DNA from 3 places in the Lentzea sp. NPDC006480 genome. Region 2 is predicted to be linked to each of the others. Evidence: riboswitches for the same ligand, from Rfam matches in the RefSeq annotation. Region 2 holds a riboswitch; each other region holds the start of a gene.
What was found. Region 2 has a riboswitch for thiamine pyrophosphate ahead of ABZX92_RS18815 (thiamine ABC transporter substrate-binding protein). Riboswitches for the same ligand answer to the same signal wherever they lie in the genome.

Region 1 (2,253 bases), on a different contig from region 2:
ACGTCGTCGGCTAGTTCGGGAGCACCCGGCGCCTCGTAGGTGACGTCGTAGTAGTGCTGCGGGAAGCCCCAGAAGTCGTAGACCAGCGGCACGGTCGTGGTCGCGCCGATGGTGGTCGGCGCCTCCTCCCAGTGCGCGGAGACCATGAGCACGGCCTCCGGGCGCGGGAGGGTCGCGGACCAGTCCTTGAGCTCTTTGGTCCACGTCTCGTCATCAGCCAGCGGGGGTGCCCCGTGGCTCAGATACAGCACAGGTGCGCTCACGGCATTGAGCGTACGCCTAGTTGTTCAAATTTCAACTACTAAGTTCAACTTTGAACGACTCGGCTGCCTTCCGCGGATCCTCGGCATCGGTGATGGCCCGGACGACGACCACTCGGGTGGCTCCGGCGGCTTTCACCTCGTGGAGGTTCGCGAGGTCGATGCCGCCGATCGCGAACCACGGCTTGCGCATGCCCTGGGTCGCTCTGACGAGATCCAGGCCGGGTGCCGGGCGCCCCGGCTTGGTCGGCGTCGGCCAGCACGGGCCGGTGCAGAAGTAGTCCGCGCCGTGCTGTGTCGCCGCGGCCCGCATCTGCTCCACGTCGTGCGTAGAGCGGCCGATCACCACCTCCTCGCCCACGATGTGGCGCGCGCACGAGACGGGCAGGTCGTCCTGGCCGAGGTGCAGCACGTCCGCCTTGACCGCGTACGCGATGTCCGCGCGGTCGTTCACGGCGAGCAGCTTCCCGTGCGCGACGCACGCTTCCGCGAGCGTCTCGAGGGCTTGGATCTCCTGCTTCGCCTCCAGCGACTTGTCCCGCAGCTGGATGATGTCGACCCCGCCGGCGAGTGCCGCATCGGCGAACTCGGCCAGATCAGGCCGGTTCGGCGTGCAGAGGTAGAGCGTCGCGTCGGCGAGTCGTTGCCTGATCAGGTTTCCGTCGAGTCCTGGCACGCTCGCACGGTAACCGTTATGTTGGTGTCGGTCCGCACGGGAGCCTGGAGATCACCGGGCTGAGAGGGAGCGTGGTTCGCTCCGACCGTCGAACCTGATCCGGGTCATGCCGGCGCAGGGAGCGTGAATGCCTTGAGCAGTGTGGAAGTGGCCGTCCGGGGTGGCGGTGTCATCGGCCTGTCCGTGGCTTTGGCGTTGCTGCGGGACGGGTACTCGGTCTCTCTTTCCGATCTGGGTTCGCCGCACGCCGGATCACGGGTCGCGGGCGGAATGCTCGCGCCGTTGACGGAGGCGTGGCCGGGCGAGGAAGCCGTGGTGGCGCAGGGTGTTGAGGCCTTGGCGATGTGGCCTGAGTTCGCGGCTTCGCTGGGTGTCGAGCTGTTCACGGCGGGGACTCTCGCGGTCGGCACGCAACCCGGTGACCTCGCCGATCTGCGGCACGCGGGGGAGTTGCTGACCTCGCGCGAGATCCGTGCTCTCGAACCTTCTCTGGGGCCAGCGGTTCGCGGTGGCGTGTACGCGGCGGGCGACCTCGCCGTCGACAACCGCGTGCTGCTTTCCGCACTGTGGAAGGCATGTGTCGAGCTGGGCGTGCGGTCCGATGTGGATGGACGGGTCGAGGTGATCGCGGCCGGGGCGTGGAGCGGTGCGTTGCATCCTCTGCTGCGGGACGTGATCCGGCCGGTCAAGGGCGAGATTCTGCGGCTTTCCCGGCGTTCGGGAGCATTGCCGCCGCCGCGTCACACGATCCGCGCCTTGGTTTCCGGTCGGCCGGTGTACCTGGTTCCGCGCAACGACGGTCTCGTCGTCGGAGCTACCCAGCACGAGGTGGGGTTCGACACCGACGTGTCCGTCGCGGGCGTGCGGGACCTGTTGCGAGACGCGGAAACCGTGCTGCCGGGTATCGCGGAGTACGCGTTGACCGAGGCCGCTGTCGGGTTCCGCGCGGGCAGTCCCGACAACGTGCCGATCGTGCGCTGGCTCGAACCCGGTGTGATCGCCGCGACCGGTCACCACCGCAACGGACTTCTGCTCGCCCCGCACACCGCTGCGCAGGTCGTCGGGCTGCTCAAGGGAGGAAGCTGGTGAAAGCACAGGTCAACGGCACTTCTCGCGACCTGGACGACGGCACGTCCGTCGCCGCGCTGGTGTCGCTGGTGGGGGCGCCCGCGTCCGGTGTCGCGGTGGCACTGGACGGCGCGGTGGTGCCGAGGGCGTTGTGGGACAAGACGATCGTGCCGGACGGCGGCGTGGTCGAGGTGCTGACCGCGGTCCAGGGAGGCTGACGTGGACGATCCGCTGATCATCGCGGGCCGG
Region 2 (2,253 bases):
GGAGCACTGCGGGCTCCGGGTGGAAGTACGAGACGTCGAGGTAGGCCTCACCGCTGGACTGGGCGTCCGGCGCGTACGGGTTCGCCGGGTCGAGCGGCAGCAGGTACTTGTTCGCCTGCACCCACGGCCACGTCTTGTGGTTGCTGATGCCCGTGGTCCGCACCTGGGCGAGGTTGCCGACGTGGAAGTTCGCGTTGGACCAGTTGTTCGCCTTGAGGTCGGAGCCCTTCTCGAGCCAGGCGAAGCTGGCCTTGATCATCGTGTCCGTCAGGGCACACGGCACGGCCTGGGCGGCCGCCGGTGCGATCAGAAGACTGCCTGCCAGCGCCACGGTGAACAAAGATGTGCGCAACCGCATGAGGGTGTTCCCTCTCATATCCGCTGGCGGCGGCAGCGCACATCTTTACCGAATCAGCTCAGCGCGTCCAGGACTCCGTCGATTTCCTCGGCGAGAGATACGTCGAGCGCGGTGATTCCTCCCTTGTAGTGGGTGCTCAGGCGAAATGTGAGGGTCTTGTAGCGGATGTCGATGTCCGGGTGGTGGTTGTCGTTCTCCGCGATCTCCGCGACCCGGTTCACGACCATGATCGCCTGGGAGAAGTTCGCCAGCTCCACGGTCCTGACCAGCGCCGCGTCCTGCGCGGTCCAGTCGGGCAGCTTGGGCAGCACGTCGTTCAACTGATCGTCGCTCAACAGCTCGGCCATGTCCTGATCGTCCCACCACGTCACGTAAGCTGCGCGTTTGCCACGGGAGTCCGGTGAAGCGCCGGGCTGAGAGGAGGGCTCGCAAGCCCTCGACCGTCCACCTGATCCGGGTCATACCGGCGTAGGGAGATGTGTGATGAGAAGGATTTGGGCTGTTCTCGCTGCTTTGGCGCTGACCGGTTGTTCGGCCGGAACTTCGACCGCGCCGGTGACGCACGAGGTCACCTTGGTGACGCACGACTCGTTCGTGGTGAAGGACGGGCTGCTGGACGAGTTCCAGAAGGCCACCGGGATCACCGTGAAGCAGATCGCCTCGGGTGACGCAGGCGAGCTCACGAACAAGCTGGTGCTCACCAAGGCGAACCCGATCGGTGACGTCGCGTTCGGCGTCGACTCGACGTTCGCGTCCAGGGCGCTGGCGGAGGGCGTGTTCGCCGAGTACGCCTCGCCGGAGGCCACCAAGGGTGCGCAGCGCTACCAGGCGGACTCCTCGAACCGGCTGCACGCGGTCGATGTCGGCGATGTGTGCCTCAACATCGACCCGGCCAAGCTCGGCGGCGTCGAGCCGACCTCGTACGAGGACCTGACCGACCCGAAGTTCAAGGACAAGCTGGTCGTGGAGAACCCGGCCACGTCCTCGCCGGGACTCGCGTTCCTGCTGGGCACGATCGCGAAGTTCGGTGAGAACGGCTGGCAGGAGTACTGGACCAAGCTCAAGGCCAACGGCGTCAAGGTCGTGAGCGGCTGGGAAGAGGCCTACAACCAGGACTTCAAGGCCGACCGGCCGATCGTGGTGTCCTACGCGTCGTCGCCGTCGGCCGAGGGCGGGAAGACGAAGGCCGTGCTCTCGACCTGCTACCGCCAGGTCGAGTACGCGGGTGTGCTGGCTGGGGCGAAGAACGCGGCCGACGCGCAGAAGGTGCTCGACTTCCTGCTGGGCGAGAAGTTCCAGGCGCAGGTGGCCGAGCAGATGTACGTCTACCCGTCGCGTGAGGGCGTCGCGCTGCCCGACTCGTGGGCCAAGGACGCTCCGCTGCCGACTTCGCCGCAGTCCCTGCCCGCGGACAAGGTGAAGGACAACCGCGAAGCGTGGGTCGAGCAGTGGCGCAAGCTCGTGCAGGGCTGAGCTCGGTTCTGAGTTCCCGCACGGGGTGGTCGGCGGCGGCGTTGTTGCCGCTGGCCTTCCTCGGACTGTTCTTCGCCTGGCCTGTGCTGGCGATCCTGTCGTTGGGTCTGCGCGAAGGCGGGGTGCTCACCGCCCTCTTCGACGGTGAGACCTGGGAACTCGTCGGCTTCACCCTCGGGCAGGCCGCCGCGTCGACCGTGGTGGCGGTGCTCGCCGGGGTGCCGGTCGCGTTCGTGCTTGCTCGATGCCGCCTGCGTGGACTTGGTGTGGTGCGCGCGGCCGTGATGGTGCCGTTCGTGCTGCCGACCGTGGTGGTGGGGCTGGCGTTCCGGACTTTCTGGCCGGACGGCGGAGTGTTGTCGATCGTGCTCGCGAACGCGTTCTTCAACGTGGCTGTGGTCGCGCGGACCGTTGGCGGGCTG
Region 3 (2,253 bases), on a different contig from region 2:
TGATCGACACCGTCTGGTACCTGATCATCGTGTCGATCCTGCACACCATCCGCGGCTGGCTGAGCCGCCCGCGGGTCCGTCCGGCTCTCGAGAAGCTGTCGGGCGGCGTGCTGCTGGCGCTCGGAGTCCGGCTGGTACTCGACCCGCGTTGAGATCGGGCTGCCCCGGCGCCAGAAGAGCTCGGGCAACCCGGCCAGCTCACCGAGGGTGTAGCAGGCCGCCATGGAGGCGTAGCCACCAGCGAGCACGTGCGCGCGGATTCGGTCCAGCCGGCCGAACTCGATCACCTCACCGGCGATGAGGAACGGCAGCACCAGCTGCCAGGCCTGCACCACCGCGGGCCGGCGCCGGTGAGGTGCGCGCAGGGCTGCCCTGGCGACTCGTAAAAGGTGCTCGTTCGCGCTCATCGTGTACGGATGCGCCGAGTGGTCCCAGTTCCACCGGCGCTCCTCCGTGACGGCGCACCGCACGCACTCGACCGGCCCGGTGCCCAGTTCCGCACCGCAACGGGAGCACGCGAGCAACGTCATGGCCCAGTCGACGCACGTCCACGGGTACTGGCCGACGTCGGAGGAGACCACCAACTCGGCCAGTTCCCTGTCCGCCAGCTGGGACGATGTTCGCAACGCCTCCCAGTCCGCGAGCCAGAACTGGTCGAGCAGCTCGGCGCAGAAACCGCAGTCGGGATAGCCGCGACCAGCGAGTTCTCCGCAGGAAGGGCATGCGGAGACCACGGCGGGACGTTGACCGCGACGCGCGCCGGGCGGGAACGGCTGATGATCCGCCACGAGAGAGAAGATTAGGGGCAAACGACGCCCTTGGCAGCTACGGCGCGCGCTGACTATGGTCGGGTCTCGACAACTCAACAAGAACGCGGGAGCTCGCGCCTGAGCGGGCTGAGAGGGTGACTGGCTGCTACGCCGGTGTCACCGACCGCCTGAACCTGACCGGGTAATGCCGGCGTAGGGAGGAATGTCGTGACGGCACTTGACGACCGTTCGGTCAAGCCCAGTGTTACCACCGGCCCGATCTCGGGCTCCCGCAAGGTGTACCGCGAAGTCGCTTCTGACATCCGGGTGCCTTTCCGCAGGGTGGAACTGACCAACGGCGAACATGTCGATCTCTACGACACTTCCGGTCCGTATACCGACGACAACGCGACCATCGACGTCCACAGTGGACTGCCCGACCTGAGGTCCGGGTGGGTCGCGGCACGGGAACCGATCAACGGAGCTGTCAGCCAGCTCGCGTACGCGAAGGCCGGGATCATCACCCCGGAGATGAAGTACATCGCGGTGCGCGAGAACCTCGACGCGGAGTTCGTGCGCAACGAGGTGGCCATCGGGCGTGCGGTCATTCCGTTGAACCGCAAGCACCCCGAGGCCGAGCCGATGATCATCGGCAAGAAGTTCCTGGTGAAGATCAACGCCAACATCGGCAACTCCGCGGTGTCGTCGTCGATCGAGGACGAGGTCGAGAAGATGGTGTGGGCGTCCCGCTGGGGTGCCGACACGATCATGGACCTGTCCACCGGCAAGCGGATTCACGAGACGCGCGAGTGGATCCTGCGCAACTCGCCGGTGCCGATCGGCACCGTGCCGATCTACCAGGCGCTGGAGAAGGTCAACGGCGATCCGGCCGCGCTGTCGTGGGAGGTCTACCGCGACACCGTGATCGAGCAGTGCGAGCAGGGCGTCGACTACATGACCGTGCACGCGGGCGTGCTGCTGCGGTACGTGCCGCTGACGGCCAAGCGCGTCACGGGCATCGTCTCGCGCGGCGGGTCGATCATGGCCGCGTGGTGCCTCGCGCACCACAAGGAGAGCTTCCTCTACACGCACTTCGAGGAGCTCTGCGACATCCTGCGCACCTACGACGTGACGTTCTCGCTGGGCGACGGCTTGCGGCCGGGTTCCATCGCGGACGCCAACGACGAGGCGCAGTTCGCGGAACTCCGCACACTGGGCGAGCTCACGCACATCGCGCGGGCCAAAGACGTCCAGGTGATGATCGAGGGCCCCGGCCACGTGCCGATGCACAAGATCGCCGAGAACGTGCGGCTGGAAGAGGAGTGGTGCGGCGAGGCGCCGTTCTACACCCTCGGCCCGCTGGCCACGGACATCGCGCCGGCGTACGACCACATCACGTCCGCGATCGGCGCGGCGCAGATCGGCTGGCTGGGCACCGCGATGCTCTGCTACGTCACGCCGAAGGAGCACCTCGGCCTGCCGAACCGGGACGACGTGAAGACCG

Region 1: linked by a shared signal. The riboswitch ahead of ABZX92_RS35445 (FAD-dependent oxidoreductase) and the one ahead of ABZX92_RS18815 (thiamine ABC transporter substrate-binding protein) in region 2 are both predicted to bind thiamine pyrophosphate.
Region 3: linked by a shared signal. The riboswitch ahead of thiC (phosphomethylpyrimidine synthase ThiC) and the one ahead of ABZX92_RS18815 (thiamine ABC transporter substrate-binding protein) in region 2 are both predicted to bind thiamine pyrophosphate.

The regions. Positions count from the first base shown of each region.
Region 1 covers NZ_JBEXPJ010000137.1:14,922-17,174, reverse strand. The annotation lists gene ABZX92_RS35455 (class III extradiol ring-cleavage dioxygenase) at 1-263, opposite strand, end outside; gene thiE (thiamine phosphate synthase) at 295-936, opposite strand; TPP riboswitch at 963-1,074, shown strand; gene ABZX92_RS35445 (FAD-dependent oxidoreductase) at 1,078-2,025, shown strand; gene thiS (sulfur carrier protein ThiS) at 2,022-2,222, shown strand; gene ABZX92_RS35435 (thiazole synthase) at 2,224-2,253, shown strand, end outside.
Region 2 covers NZ_JBEXPJ010000042.1:13,655-15,907, reverse strand. The annotation lists gene ABZX92_RS18825 (glycoside hydrolase family 88 protein) at 1-352, opposite strand, end outside; gene ABZX92_RS18820 (4a-hydroxytetrahydrobiopterin dehydratase) at 412-705, opposite strand; TPP riboswitch at 738-850, shown strand; gene ABZX92_RS18815 (thiamine ABC transporter substrate-binding protein) at 842-1,831, shown strand; gene ABZX92_RS18810 (iron ABC transporter permease) at 1,873-2,253, shown strand, end outside.
Region 3 covers NZ_JBEXPJ010000137.1:10,189-12,441, forward strand. The annotation lists gene ABZX92_RS35410 (LysE family translocator) at 1-152, shown strand, start outside; gene ABZX92_RS35415 (hypothetical protein) at 454-690, shown strand; TPP riboswitch at 864-986, shown strand; gene thiC (phosphomethylpyrimidine synthase ThiC) at 978-2,253, shown strand, end outside.